DNA from 4 places in the Paenibacillus sp. GYB003 genome. Region 1 is predicted to be linked to each of the others. Evidence: riboswitches for the same ligand, from Rfam matches in the RefSeq annotation. Region 1 holds a riboswitch; each other region holds the start of a gene.
The links. Region 1 has a riboswitch for ZMP and ZTP ahead of PV407_RS20200 (bifunctional 5,10-methylenetetrahydrofolate dehydrogenase/5,10-methenyltetrahydrofolate cyclohydrolase). Riboswitches for the same ligand answer to the same signal wherever they lie in the genome.
Positions count from the first base shown of each region.

Region 1 (3,672 bases):
TTGGACGCGGAGACGGCCGCCGCTCAGTACCGCAAAATAACCGAGATGGACCGGGAGAAGCTCGAGTACGGGGAAGGGCGGATCGCCATCGCCAAGAAGCTTTTGGCGGACGCGGAAAGCTTGAAGCTAAAGCTGGGCGAACTGAAATCGCGTGCGGAAACGGCGAAGCAGAAGCTCGCCGGACTGGATACGGGGAAAGCGACGGCGAAGGAAGTGGTCGACGTTTACCGGGAGCTGGGCCGTATTCATTCGGAGCTCGAGGCGTTTCCGACCGCGGCGTTGTTCAAAGAAACGGGCGATATGCTGACCAAGCTCGCAGGCGACGCGAAAAGCGGCAAAATCGATCCGCTCCGCAAGGAAATCGAAGACCATATGGGCAAGCTCGCGTTCGACAAGGCGGAAACCGGCACGGCGGAGCTTCGCGTATATGAAGACGGCCTGTCCGGCGTCGCAGGGAACACGGCCGCCGATTATTCGGCGAAGATCAAAGCGGAGAAGGCGAAATATATCGAGCTGCCGGCCGTATACAACCAAAGAAACGTGACGTTGCTTGAAAATGCTGCCGGTAAAATCACGTTTCTTGGCGAAGGCGTCAAAAACAACCGGCTTGCGCTGTTTTACAAATACGAAGGCCCGATCCGGTTTGCGGCCAAAACGCTCCCGCCCGCAATCCAAGCGGTGTTCGCGGACGGCAAATCCGCGAACGCGGAAAAAATGACGCTCCGCCATTACCCCGATTACGCCGTCGGCTACCAATACGTTTCCGATACGCCGACGAAGACGCTCGTCCGGCTCGATTACCGTTTCGGTCTGCAGCCGAAAGAGGAGTTTGCGAAGGTCGATATCGGTCCCGCCGGTGCGACGGACACTTTGAAGGAAGTGCTCGCTTTCCCGGACAAGGAGCTGTCGTCGTCCGCGAAAGCAACGAACGGCGGGCTGACCGTGGAAATCGGCAAAGTGAAGGCAAGCAAAAACGCGGTCGAAATTCACGGGAAGCTGACGGCCGCGGCGGACACGAAGCTGAAGGACGAGGCGAGTTTGTACGTGCCGGCCATAGACTTGCGCATAGACCGAGCGATGAACGAAAGTTTGTTCGCGGGGGTCGCGAAGGAATTCAATGTTTCGTTCGATCTGAACGGAAGCCTTTCCGCCGACGCCAAATATGCGAAGTTCCGGATAGGCGGGGTTCAGATGAACGTCGATTTGGGAACGGGAGGCGAGTATAAGCCGGACCAAGAGCTTTTGGCGCAGCAAATCGTCGTGCCCGGTCCGGATACGCAAGTGTGGGAAAGGTTCGACGATTGGGACAACCGGTTTTTGCAGGACGCCTCTGGCAATATTTACGTGAACGCCATCGGCTTTACGAGCGACTATTCGTGGACGAAGGAGGCAGCGGTTGCGTTCGGCTTGAACGGAGCGTTCAAACGGTTCGCGGCCCAAATCGGCGTCGCCAAAACGACCGTCGGAGCGGATTTCGGAACGAGCGAGCTGAAGGTGATCGGCGACGGCCGACTTCTGCAAACCGTCTCGTTCGATTCCTCCGCCCCCGCTGCGGTAAACATCGATTTGGACGTAAGCGGCATCCATACGCTGCAGTTCGCGGCGAGCCAAACGAGATCCCGCGGCGACGCCCAGACGTTGATCGTCGGGGACGGGGTTCTGTCTCCGTAAAAAGGGCGCTTCTCTTTCGGGAGCGATTTTGGTAAGATGAGAACGAGAGGAAGTCCGCGCGTAACTGGCGAATCGGTGGAGTACCACGAGGGAGCGCGCGGAAAACGGACATACCGCTCGCCTGGGTAAAGTGTCCGGAGCTGCCGCCTGCGCGGTCGCTTCGGATGCTTTTTCTTTGTTCGTGTAACAGGAGGGATGGGCATGGGGATTTGGATGCATGCGAAGGAAGCCGCCGATCGGGTGCGCGAGGAAGTCGCGGCGGAAGCGGCGGCGCTGCGGGCGGAAGGGATCGTCCCGAAGGTAGCCGTTCTGCTCGTGGGCGGGGATCCGGCATCGGCGTATTACGCGGAATCGAAGCGGAAAATCGCGGCCAGGCTCGGCGTCGAATACGAGCTGCGCGCCTTGCCGCGGACGGCGACGGAGGAGCAGGCGATCGCGGTCGTCGCGGCGTGGAGCCGGGACCCGGCGGTGCACGGCATTATGGTCGAGCTGCCGCTGCCGTCGCATCTATCCGCTTCGAAGGTGTCGGCGGCGATCGACCCGCTCAAGGACGTGGACGGCGTGACGCCGGCGAACAAGCTGGCGGTCGTCGCGGGGGAGCCCGGGCTGTACCCGGCGACGCCGCAGTCGTGCATCCGCCTGCTGCACGCTTACGGGCATTCGCCGGAAGGGAAGCACGTCGCGCTCGTCGGGCGGGGACAGACGGTCGGCCTGCCGCTGTTCCATATGCTGCAGCGCGAGCAGGCTACCGTCACCGTCTGTCATTCCCGGACGGCCGATCTGCGGCGGCACGTGGCCGCCGCCGACATCGTCATCGCCGCGGTCGGCCGGGCCGGGCTGCTGACGAAGGACATGTTCCGCAGCGGGTCTGTCGTCGTCGACGCCGGCATTAACGAGACGCCGGACGGCGGCATCGCGGGCGACGTCGCGCCGGACGCGATCGAAACGGCCGCGGCCGTTTCGCCGGTGCCGGGAGGCGTCGGCACATTGACGACCGCGCTGCTGTTCGCGAACGCGATGAAGGCGATTCGCCTGCAGCGGCAGGCGGCGAAAGGGGAGAAGCGAGAATGACGAAGCAGGCGATGTTCGACCGGACGATCCGGTCGTTTCTGGACGAAGCGTCGGCGGCGACGCCTACGCCGGGCGGCGGGAGCGTGGCCGCGCTCGTCGGGGCGCTCGGAGCGTCGATGGTATCGATGGCCGCCCGTTTTACGCAAGGGGCGAAATACGCCGAAGCGGAGCCGGCGATGAATGAGGCGGCAGCCCGGCTGCGGGACTGGACCCGCGACTGCGAAGATATGCTCGAGGCGGATATCGTCTCCTTCGAGCGCTATATGGCGGCGCTGAAGCTGCCGAAGGCGACCGAGGAGGAGAAGCGCGTCCGCTCGGACGCGCTGCGCGAAGCGGCGCTGCAGGCGATCGAGGTGCCGCTCGGCCTGATGCGCATTTGCCGCGACGCGCTGGAGCTGACCGCGGGCATCGCGGCGTCCGCCAATCCGAACGTCGTCTCCGACCTCGGCATCGGCGCGCTGCTGTTCGAATCGGCCGCCCGGTCGTCCTATTTGACCGTGGAGATCAACCTGGCGTCGCTGCAGGACGAGGGGACGGTCCGCGAGCTGGACGACCGCGCCTTCGGACTGCTGCAATCGTGCGCGGAGCTGAGCGACCGGACCGCGGTCGCCGTGCGAGGCGTCATTTGGAAAGGAAGGCGGTAAGCGTGGCTGCGATGAACATCGCTCTGTTCGCCTCGCACGGCGGCTCGAACGCGCAGGCGATTATCGACGCCTGCGCGGCAGGCAGGCTCGACGCCGCCGTCGCCGCCGTCATCAGCAACAATTCGCAGTCGGGGGCGCTCGAACGCGCGCGAAACGCGGGCATCCCGGCTTATCATCTCAGCTCGAAGGCGTACCCGGAAGAGGATCGGCTCGACGAGGCGATCCGGGATACGCTGCTCGGACATCGCGTCGACCTGATCGCATTGGCCGGCTATATGAAGAAGCT
Region 1 is NZ_JARBDC010000064.1:32,393-36,064, forward strand. It holds gene PV407_RS20195 (NPCBM/NEW2 domain-containing protein) at 1-1,671, shown strand, start outside; ZMP/ZTP riboswitch at 1,722-1,805, shown strand; gene PV407_RS20200 (bifunctional 5,10-methylenetetrahydrofolate dehydrogenase/5,10-methenyltetrahydrofolate cyclohydrolase) at 1,873-2,742, shown strand; gene PV407_RS20205 (cyclodeaminase/cyclohydrolase family protein) at 2,739-3,386, shown strand; gene purN (phosphoribosylglycinamide formyltransferase) at 3,398-3,672, shown strand, end outside.

Region 2 (3,672 bases), on a different contig from region 1:
GCTGAACAAAGCGGCGGGGCATCGGATCGTCCGAGTGCGCTGACGTTCGATTGTTGAATGTTTCCGGGATTGTCCGCATATGTTGGTTAAGAACAAGCGGACATGGGGGAGATCGAATGGCAGCAGCTTCGGCTGAGACGGGGCAACTGATTACGATTGTCGTCATGGCCATCGCGCTCGGGATGGATGCTTTTTCGCTCGGAATCGGCATCGGACTGAGAGGCATTCGGCTGCTCGATATACTCAAGATCAGTTTCGTCATCGGATTGTTTCATATCCTTATGCCGCTGATCGGCATGTTTATGGGCCATTACGTCGGTACGCTGCTCGGCAACGTAGCGACGATTACGGGCGGCGCGCTGCTCGTTCTGCTCGGCGCGCATATGATTTTCAGCTCCTTGAAAGGGCCGGAAATGCGGCCGTTCGACCATCGCACGCTTTGGGGGCTTTTGTTTTTCGCCCTTAGCGTCAGCGTCGATTCGATGTCGGTCGGCGTCTCGCTCGGCATGTTTTCGACCGATTTGGCGTTTACGGTCCTGATGTTCGGAGGGGCCGGCGGCCTCATGTCCGTGGGCGGCCTGCTGCTCGGCCGCAGAGCCGGATCGTGGGTCGGCGAATACGGCGAAGCGGTCGGGGGCGTCATTTTGCTTGCGTTCGGCATTCGCTTTTTGATATAAAACCGTCGTTGAGGTACAATAGAACCATAAAGGCGGACGGCGCTGCGACTGGCATGCCGGCCGGCAATCCGACTCACATTCTCGATTTACGGGAGGTTCGGATGTACGAACGCATTTTATTCGTATGTACGGGAAACACGTGCCGCAGTCCGATGGCGGAAGGCATATTTCGCCAACTGGCGGCGCAGGAAGGGTTGAACGCGACCGCCCGGTCGGCGGGCGTCTCCGCCTGGGACGGTTCGCCGATTTCGAAGCATTCGGCGGACATTTTGCAGGCGAAGGGCATTACCGACAAGCGGACGTCCAGCTCGGTCACGAAAGAGACGGTCGAGTGGGCCGACCTGATTTTGACGATGACGATGGGACATAAAGAACTGCTGATCCGGCGATTCCCGGACGCTATCGATACGATCTATACGCTTAAAGAGTTCGCCGAGGACGATCCGGCCATCGCCGATATGATCGCGCTGCGGCATAAGCTCCATTCGGAGCTGCAAATCAAGCGGGCGCTCGGCGAGCCGATCACCGAGGCGGAGCAGGAGCGGGCGCGGCAAGCGGACGCCGCTCTTCCGGGCTTCGACATCGCCGATCCGTTCGGAGGCGACCGCCGATCGTACGAAAAAAGCGCCGACGAGATCGAAACGTACGTGCGCAAGCTGATCCGCAAGCTTAGAACGCCGCCGGCCGAGTAGGCGGAGAATGCGCGGGCCCGGTTTGCGGGTATCGTCTTTACAGCGCAAATCGAATGCGTTATGATGAGATTATCAATAACGACTCGATGTAACTGGCGACAAGTGGGCGTAACCACAATGGAGCATCGAGGCATACGGCCGGTCGCCTGGGCAAAGAGCAGCAGCGTTTTTCGAATCGAAAGACGCGCGCCATGCTCTTTTTTCGTTTCAAGGCGGGTATACTAAGCTCATTCGGAAGCGGAGGGGAACTCTATGAAAATCGCCATCGGGGCGGACCATGCAGGCTTTCGGCTGAAGGACGACATCGCGGAGGCGCTGCGCGCCGCGGGACACGAGGTGGAGGATTTCGGCTGCAATTGCGCCGATTCCATCGATTACCCCGACTATGCGATTCCGGTATGCGAGAAGGTGGCGTCCGGCGAAGCGGATCGGGGCATTCTCATATGCGGCACCGGGATCGGCATGTCGATCGCCGCGAACAAAATACCGGGCATCCGCTGCGCGCTCGTGCACGACTTATTTTCGGCGAAGGCGACGCGCGAGCATAACGACACGAACGTGCTGGCCATGGGCGAACGCGTCATCGGCCCCGGGCTCGCGCTGGAAATCGCCAAAGTATGGATCGAGACGGAATTTTCGCAAGGGCCGCGGCACCAAAACCGGATCGACAAAATCAAGCGGCTGGAAGACAAATACGCCATTCATCCTTGATGAAGAGGTTGCGAACGTAACGGCGATCGCGAAAGGAGCGGTCCGGCATGGACAACGATACGTTAGGCCGCGGCGGCGGCGGCCGCGATACGGGCGGCCTCGAAGGCGGCAATGCCCTTAACGAAGCGTACGCCATACCCGAACCGGATACGCCCGACCTGGACCGGATCGGCGCCGACGTGCGGAAGGTGCTGCGCGAGCTGGTCGATATCGGCAAAGTGGCGCCCGGCCACATTATCGTCATCGGGACAAGCACCAGCGAGGTAATCGGCCGGCATATCGGCACGGCGGGAACGGAACAGGTGGCCGCGCGCATTTTTCAGGCGGTGAACGACGTTCGCGAACAGGTCGGATTTTTTCCGGCGTTTCAATGCTGCGAGCATTTAAATCGGGCGCTTGTCGTCGAACGGGAGCTGCTCGGCCGCTATCCGCTGTTGGAGGAAGTATCCGTCGTCCCGGTCCGCAAAGCGGGCGGTTCGATGGCCGCTTACGCCTACCGGCATTTGCCGGACGCTTGCGTCGTCGAATCGATCGCCGCCCACGCCGGACTCGATATCGGGGACACGCTGATCGGCATGCACTTGCGGCGGGTCGCCGTGCCGGCCAGGCCGTCGGTGCGAACGATCGGCCGGGCGCACGTCAATATGGCGTATACGCGCCCGAAGCTGATCGGCGGCGCCAGGGCCGTTTACGCGAAGGAAGCGGCCGAAGCGGAGGGCTCTTGCGATTGAACGGCAAAGCCGGGGCAAGGGGAACGTGTATTTGCCCCCTTCGGCGATGCGAGGGAAATGCAGTTTGCGAAATGATAAAACGAGCGGGAGGAACCGAATCTTATGGAACATTTGCGTAAATCCGATCCGAAATTGGTGGAGGCTCTCGGCTTGGAGCTGAACCGCCAACGCGACAAAATCGAGCTGATCGCGTCCGAAAACTTCGTCAGCCAAGCGGTGCTGGAAGCGATGGGCACCGTCCTAACGAATAAATACGCCGAAGGGTATCCGGGCAAACGGTATTACGGCGGCTGCGAATACGTCGACATCGTCGAGGATATCGCCCGCGACCGGGCGAAGCAGCTGTTCGGCGCCGAGCACGTGAACGTGCAGCCGCACTCCGGCGCGCAGGCGAACCTGGCGGTCTATCTCGCCGCTCTGAAGCCGGGCGATACGGTGCTCGGCATGAACCTGGCGCACGGCGGACATTTGACGCACGGCAGCCCGGTCAACGCTTCCGGCATTTTGTACAACTTCGTCGCTTACGGGGTCAGCGAAACCGATTCGCGCATCGATTACGACGAAGTGCGCAAAGCGGCGTTCAAGCATCGTCCGCGGATGATCGTGGCCGGAGCCAGCGCCTATCCGCGCTTGATCGACTTCGAAGCGCTTGCCGCGATCGCGAACGACGTAGGCGCCTTGTTCATGGTCGATATGGCGCATATCGCCGGATTGGTGGCGGCCGGACTGCATCCGAATCCGGTGCCTCACGCCCACTTCGTAACGACGACGACGCACAAGACGCTGCGCGGTCCGCGCGGCGGCATGATTTTGACCCGCAAATCTTGGGCGGCGGCGATCGACAAAGCGGTATTCCCGGGC
Region 2 is NZ_JARBDC010000055.1:3,735-7,406, forward strand. It holds gene PV407_RS18285 (L-threonylcarbamoyladenylate synthase) at 1-43, shown strand, start outside; gene PV407_RS18290 (manganese efflux pump MntP) at 117-677, shown strand; gene PV407_RS18295 (low molecular weight protein arginine phosphatase) at 779-1,369, shown strand; ZMP/ZTP riboswitch at 1,448-1,528, shown strand; gene rpiB (ribose 5-phosphate isomerase B) at 1,622-2,080, shown strand; gene PV407_RS18305 (TIGR01440 family protein) at 2,128-2,811, shown strand; gene glyA (serine hydroxymethyltransferase) at 2,914-3,672, shown strand, end outside.
Region 2: it holds a riboswitch for ZMP and ZTP, as region 1 does, so the genes downstream of both, rpiB (ribose 5-phosphate isomerase B) here and PV407_RS20200 (bifunctional 5,10-methylenetetrahydrofolate dehydrogenase/5,10-methenyltetrahydrofolate cyclohydrolase) in region 1, are expected to answer to the same signal.

Region 3 (3,672 bases), on a different contig from region 1:
ATCCGAATGTCCCCTTCGATGTTCACTCCGTTTTCCTTAAAACGGTTGAAAAGGTCTTGGATGCGTGGAGTTATGAAACACCCAACTGCTTTGCGTTTACCATCATTGCCGGTAAAGCCTAACCGGCCACCTTCCGGCCTTGATTCGAGAAGGAATATGGCAGGAACCGGCCCTGTTGGACCGTGAGGCTTGCCATTACGATCAGGAAATCTCAGGATCGCACCAGTCATATCAGGTTCCAACTTATCGCCTGCTCTGAGTTTGCAACCTAAATTTGCTTCATACCACTGAACAGCCTTGTAGACATCACTGACCGGGACATATATACAAGTCATGCCTATAATGTCCTCTATGTTTTCCTTTGACTTTGTTTCTTCGTGAATCTGCATTTCCCATTTCTCCCTTCTCGTTTCAATTCGTGCAATAGAAGCAGTCACCCAATTTTTGTGACTTACAGTTATTTTGATGCCACAGAATGTCGCAAACCTGACTAGTTTCGTGTTGTTTTTCTAGGGGTATGCGTTATGAGTTATTTTCAGGCTAGGTTAATTCCAGGAGTATATGTTTTGCATAAGAATCCCAGTCTGCTTCTTCCGTGTTTATTTCTAAAGTGGGAATTAGCGATTGTTTAGCACACATACGAAGCTTCTCCTGATCGTCTAAAAACTTCTGACATGCCTCTGTTACCGTTGGGTGGTTTTCCATCACATACGATTTCCAAGCTTCGCCCCGGCTTTCAATAAATCTAGGCTCTACAGCTTCTTGGGATAAGGTTAGGAGTACACATGGTGCATTCAGCCTCGATAGACGTTTTTCCAGCATTTCAATTTTTGCAGAATTTATAAAGGCCGCTCGATGATTTATACTGAACCTCTCCAACAAATAAAATATACCGTTTGATGGTTTCGTATGACCAAGTGACTCAAACCATTCGAATTGTTGTTCGAGATAATCAACATGACGATTTAAAAGCTGAATATGTTCATCCTTGTCCATGGTTCTCAAGACACCCTTGTATGAATGCAGAACTTGCGAGTAGCGTTCACTTATTGCAATTATCGTCTTTTCGCTATTGTGTATTTGGCTGTGTAATCTCTTTATTGCAGAAAATACCGATGTTTTTCCTGCGGTAGACAACCCTTCAATAATGACTCCTCGAATCATCCTTCACCTCTTCATCTTGTTTCCGTATCCACGCAACAAGAACGCCGGTAAACCGCGCGCATTAGCTTTTTTCACTTTCGGCTCTTTTTTATTCAAACTCCAAACGATTCGTTCCACCTTGGCACGGTTCTATACTGTCTGAAATAGCTGTGCAAAGCTTTATATCGGTTTATCGTTGGGCATGAACACAGTAGTCAAATTTCCGGTCCGATAATACGGATAATCCATCATCTTTTGAACCTTTTTCGCCACATCCGCATTCGTTAAAGATTCAACAAAATATAAACCTAAATCAATAGACGCTGAGACACCGCCTCCCGTTAAAGTATCTCCATCCCGTACAATACGGGCTTTAACAACCTCTGAGCAATAAGGAGTCAACAATTCATAAGCGGAGGGATTCGTTGTCGCCATTTTCCCATGTAAGAATCCTGCAGCTCCCAAAAGCAATGCACCTGTACAGACAGATACTTTGTACTGTACAGCGCTCCCACTTTTGATCCATGAAACAAATTCCGTATCATATCTCAGTTCTCTTGCGGGCATTCCACCGGGAATAAATAATAAGTCATATCCGGATAGGTCTGGGCAAACATGCTTTATTTTTATTGTCATACCCCGATCGTCTGTAATCTCTTCTTTGTTTGCACAAAGATCCCATGTTACTCCTTCTTTGACTTTTAAAATTTTTAACCAAGATACAGCATCGTAAAATCCAACAAAATCTAACGTTGTCATCTTGTCAAACAGAATGAAAGCTATCTTCAATCCCTAAGCACCTGACCTTTCATCAATTGAAATAAAAAAAGCATCTGATTTAAGATCAGATACTTGCCCAGGCGTACGGCTTATGAATATGTGCTTCCTCGTAGTTACCTACGTTACGCCAGTTACACATACTTGAATACAAATTAATAATATCAGTCAATTCCAAAAACTTCAATGCGATTTATAGTATTGTAACCGGTTTAAGTTCATAACTTAAATGTCGTATTTTCCAATTTTGACACTATTCTGCCCGTTCGTAGCGAGGCCGCCGATCGAGCCGACGGCAGCTTCGTCATGTTTATTGAGCTCTTGTACCCGTTTAGTTCAATGGTTTTCAACACTTTCAGTCCAAGGAACGATCGGACTTCGAATCTTTCCCAAAGACCTATCGCTATTTCGTATACCTCAACGATACAATGTGATGGATCCCGATTTTCTTTGCCCGGTTCATTGGTATTTGCCTGCGTTTGTATTCTTCAAAACCTAATTTATTATAGAGTTTCATGGCCGGAATATTGGTATCGGCGACTTCTTCAATCAAGTAAACCTTGTAAGGAGTATGCTCAAGGATATGACGAATCAATTGCGAAGCAACGCCTTGCCCCCTGAATGCGGAGGCCGTCCCTACAAATTCGATGGAGCCTACACCGGTTGACGGATGAGCAAAGGCGGTTTCAAATTCCTTTTTCAAAAAAATACCGGCCAAAGTGCCTTTATAAAAGCCTAAATGCTTGCGAAGTTCCGTTATATCCAGTTTAACCGAATGTGATGTTGCATCCGTGCAGGCAGCCATTCCGACCACTTGCCCCTTGTATAAAGCCACATAAAATTGATCCGGAACGAACATATGGGCGAACGCCGCAGCGATTTTTTTCGGATCCTTGGAGAAAAAACCAAGCCATTGTGCGAAACCCTCCGCGAATATTTCTGACATTCCTCGCCTCACATCAAATTCGGCTTGATCGGCTCTAACCAAGTTAAGCATGATGGGTCACTCCCTTTCTTTAAATAGAAACGCGGTGAGGATCGAGGGCGAGGGCATGGTAAAGCTGCTCTTTAGCAATACTTTCATCTCAGCCAAACCTTGAATCGATGCAAAAAAATAGACGGCCATCTCCCGCGCATCACCGGGGTGAAATTCCCCGAGCTGCTGACCCTTACGAATGAGCTGTGCCGTAGAATCAAGCAGCCTGGCATTTACCCGGAGGATCTCGTCATACGGTTCGGAGTCTGCGGCAGCTCCGGCTAATAGCGATTGATTGAGAAGGATCAGCAGATTGGCCAGTTCTTCCCCATCGATCAAGTCGGTGTACACTTCGTCGACGAACTGTGCGATTACCTTTTTGGGGGATTGATCGGATTCGAAGCGAGTACTATGGCGTTTCAATCCTTCAACCGCGTAGGCAACCAATTCGTGAAACAACTGATCCTTCGTTTTGTAATGACGATACAGCAGCCCAATACTAATGCCGGCCGCATCCGCGATATTTTGAACATTCGTCGAGCCGAAGCCTTGACGAACAAATAACCGCATCGCAGCGGAATGGATTTTTTCCCTGGTGGCATTGCGCATGGCTTCGAACTGTTCCTTGCTCCGCGGCAAACGATCTCCCCCTTTATTATGAATGAACTTTTACTCATTATAAAATAAGGAAAGCGGAATCGCAACACTCAATTCCGCTTGCGGATACGGCTCGTTAGCGTAAGAAACACGGTCCGCGAAAAACGTCCGGACGATTA
Region 3 is NZ_JARBDC010000026.1:30,596-34,267, forward strand. It holds gene PV407_RS09975 (VOC family protein) at 1-389, opposite strand, end outside; gene PV407_RS09980 (hypothetical protein) at 541-1,164, opposite strand; gene PV407_RS09985 (DJ-1/PfpI family protein) at 1,324-1,932, opposite strand; ZMP/ZTP riboswitch at 1,991-2,068, opposite strand; gene PV407_RS09990 (GNAT family N-acetyltransferase) at 2,324-2,917, opposite strand; gene PV407_RS09995 (TetR/AcrR family transcriptional regulator) at 2,924-3,535, opposite strand.
Region 3: it holds a riboswitch for ZMP and ZTP, as region 1 does, so the genes downstream of both, PV407_RS09985 (DJ-1/PfpI family protein) here and PV407_RS20200 (bifunctional 5,10-methylenetetrahydrofolate dehydrogenase/5,10-methenyltetrahydrofolate cyclohydrolase) in region 1, are expected to answer to the same signal.

Region 4 (3,672 bases), on a different contig from region 1:
AACCCTATGCTGCCGATTGATTTTGTTCAAGAATTTAAAAACATTTATAATAGTATTCATTAACTGGGAACAAGTAGGGGCTGACTCAACACAGCCGGCTCATAGGGGCCGGCTGTATGTTTTTTTAACTTATATTTTTTCCGATAAAAAAAGGTTTATTTAGTGTGTGACACTAAATTAAGATCTAGTGGTGCCAAGGGATAATCAGGTAGAGAAAACAAATTAGCCAAGACGAAGTTCCGCTACGTTTGATCATGCCGGACTGGGTAAGCAGAAGAGAGAAGTCGAAACGATCCCGAAAGTTTTGTATTTTTTTGGAATTCCAGTTCAAATCTATGAATGTTCATGGGTTTTCCAATATTTTGGTATGGACTGCTTAGGTCATGATTTTTCCCTAAACTTAAATTAAACTGGAGGAATAGTTATGAGTTTACAGCAAAGATTTAATAGAGGCGAGGTTATAGAGTTTGGAAAGCCAACATTAGTGCTTGCCTCTGCATCGTCTAGGCGCACAAAGCAACTGGCAAAATTTGGACTTGACTTTGTGCAAATTGTAAGCACATTTGACGATAGCTCTGTTAACTACAACTTTCCTCACACTGGTGTCAGTATTGACCAAGCAAAAAGTTACTCCGCAACAATGGCGCTCGAAAAATTAAAACCATTTATAGAAAAAATCAAAAACGGTGCAGTGGTGGCTGCAGATACTATCATTTTTTGCAGTGGCAGAATAATCGAAAAGCCTATCACAAAAGAGCGCTGCCGCGAGCAGCATGAGTTTATCAGCGGCAAAACAGTCAGCAGATGCAATGCTTTGGCAGTTTATTATGACGGGCGAACGCTTAGCGAGGTTACGATTGGCGATGTGCTAATCGCGCCTTTGCCAAAACAAGTGATTGAAGAAATTGCAAACGAAAGCGAAACCCTAAACTGTGCAGGCTACAATCGCGGTGGCGCAATTGCACCATATGTGCTAACCGATGCACCGCGCACTGGCGGCATTGAAGTGCCAGTGGTTTTAGATTTGTTAAGCAAGCTTGGTTTCGCTCAAGAGCAAGCCAGCCAGCAAAGCTAAGAGACATGGCCGTATTGGTGAAGCTCAGAATCGTCCGAGGTTGGTGAAGGAAAAACCACACACATATCAAAAAGAAAAATCGATAAAATCATGGATCTTCTCGTACTGCAGCGCGCCGGGCAATCCCTTTGCGCCAACTTTGGCGCCGCGGTCGAACAGTTGCTGTTCAAATGGATGTCATTAATGGTCGGGGCATTTACGGTAACCTCCCGACAGCGGGCGGTTTTTCGCTACTCCCATTCTTTAGAACGGCCCGCGATGTTATAATGGGGCTAACGTTTTGGAACCGGAACAGGAAGAACATGCGGGGAGGGATACGATGGAGAAGCCAAGCGAGAGAGCCCCCCTATACCTCTAACGCATAAGAAACGGCCTGCTCTCTCGTCATTCCTCTTCCAATCGCAATGGCCTCGTTAAACGGCTCATCGCCGCATTCTAGTCTGCAGGTTCGTTTCGCCTGTTCGTAAATCAATTGAAACTGGGGCTGAGCCGCGGAGCCAAGCTTCGCTCGTAATTTCTCAGAGACTCCGATAAGCGTAGCGGCCGCCCGGTATTCTTCCAGCCCGCACAACGAGCTTACTAGTCCCTCGACTCCTCGATCAAAGGAACCACGTTCCTGAGTGATCATCATCAACACAAGACAGATTTGAAATGTCCTTTCAGCGCAAAACCGCTGGGGTTGTGATGGCTTACAATATTGATGCTGCAGGAACCGTAATGAGTTCACTCTTTGATTTATTAAAGTGACGGGCAGTTTAGTTCCCATATGCACATTTTAATTTCTGGTAAAAACAGTATTGAAAATGTTGGAATCGTCTGATAATATTGGATTGTATTAAAATATGTGTGACTGGCGTAACGTAGGTAACTACGGGGGAGCGCATATTTCATAAGCCGTACGCCTGGGCAAAGTATTTGATCTTAGATCAGATGCTTTTTTTATTTCAATTATTGAAGGGTCAGGTGGACTTACATGATATCCAAAGAAACTATTCAAAAAAACCTAATGAACTGTCTCGATGACACCTCATTTCTGAATGTACCTGGGTTCAGAAGAGGTAAAGTTCGCGACACATATGATCTGGGTGATTCTCTAATCCTTATCACCACAGACCGCCAAAGCGCATTTGACAGGGTCCTTGCCAACATTCCGTTTAAAGGCCAAGTATTAAACCAGATTAGCGCTTTTTGGTTTGAAAATACCTCGGATATAGTAAGTAACCACGTTATAAAAATCCCGGACCCGAATGTTACTATAGGAAAAAAATGCAAGGTAATTCCTGTCGAATTTGTAATGCGAGCCTATCTTACGGGCTCGACTGATACCTCGGCTTGGGTCCAATACTCACAAGGTATCCGAGACATATGTGGCAACATCCTACCTGATGGAATGAAGAAAAACCAGAAGTTCGAGAAACCGATCCTGACTCCGACAACGAAATCAGCAGCACATGACGAATCGATTTCGGCTGCTCAAATCGTCCACGAAGGCCTAATCGACAAAGAGACCTGGGGGTATTTGCAAAAAATCGTGTTCTCGCTCTTTGCCAGGGGCACAGAGATCGCAGCTAGGAACGGATTAATCCTTGTAGATACCAAATATGAATTCGGTATTGATGACAAAGGAGAGATTCTTCTCATCGACGAGATACATACACCCGATTCTTCCCGCTACTGGATTAAAGAGACATTCGAATCGAGGTTAGCCGAGGGCAAAGAACCGGAGAATATCGACAAAGAATTCTTGCGACTTTGGTTCAGAGAGCATTGCGACCCTTATAAAGATAAAATCCTCCCATCCGCACCTGATGACCTTGTCATTGAACTGTCGCATCGCTATATCCGCCTCTTCGAAATGATCACCGGCAAGGAATTTGCCGTCGATTGCACGCATTCTGTAAAGGAGCGGCTTAAAAAGAATTTAAATGCTTATCTTATCTAAGCGACATTAACCAGACGGGGCGTAATTCGAAATTTCGGTGCGCCACTCGCAGACAGTTTGAATACGTTTATGGAAGCCGTAGCTGACAAAGGAGAACGAAGCAATGAAAAAGTACATACTCTTCGATCATGATGGTGTTCTGGTTGATACTGAATTCTGGTATTACAAAGCGGGAGAACGCGCTCTAGCTGACATTGGATTTACCTTGGATAAAGATCAATACCTCCGCGACATGACTCAGTCGTTGGGTACTTGGGCCCAAGCTAAGGCAGCAGGTATTGATGAACAGACCATCAACAAGCAGCGCGAGGTCCGCAACGCCTATTATCAGGAATATCTAAGAACAGAAGCCATAGAGATTGAAGGCGTAGTTGAAACTCTAGCCGAACTGTCAAAGTACGTCCGCATGGCCATCGTGACGACTGCAAAACGTGTGGATTTCGAGCTTATTCATGAAAAGCGTCAGATTAGACGATTCATGGAATTCGTCCTTGTTTGAGAAGACTACGAGCGCACCAAGCCACACCCAGAACCATACTTGACCGGCCTAAAGCGCTTCGGAGCAACCAAAGAAGAGGCCCTGGTTGTAGAGGACTCAAACAGGGGGTTGAACTCAGCCGTGGCAGCTGGTATTGACTGTGCTATTGTATTGTCC
Region 4 is NZ_JARBDC010000003.1:198,245-201,916, forward strand. It holds gene PV407_RS03425 (phosphotransferase enzyme family protein) at 1-63, shown strand, start outside; gene PV407_RS03430 (Maf family protein) at 425-1,075, shown strand; ZMP/ZTP riboswitch at 1,912-1,990, shown strand; gene PV407_RS03435 (phosphoribosylaminoimidazolesuccinocarboxamide synthase) at 2,049-3,017, shown strand; partial or broken gene PV407_RS03440 (HAD family hydrolase) at 3,121-3,672, shown strand, end outside.
Region 4: it holds a riboswitch for ZMP and ZTP, as region 1 does, so the genes downstream of both, PV407_RS03435 (phosphoribosylaminoimidazolesuccinocarboxamide synthase) here and PV407_RS20200 (bifunctional 5,10-methylenetetrahydrofolate dehydrogenase/5,10-methenyltetrahydrofolate cyclohydrolase) in region 1, are expected to answer to the same signal.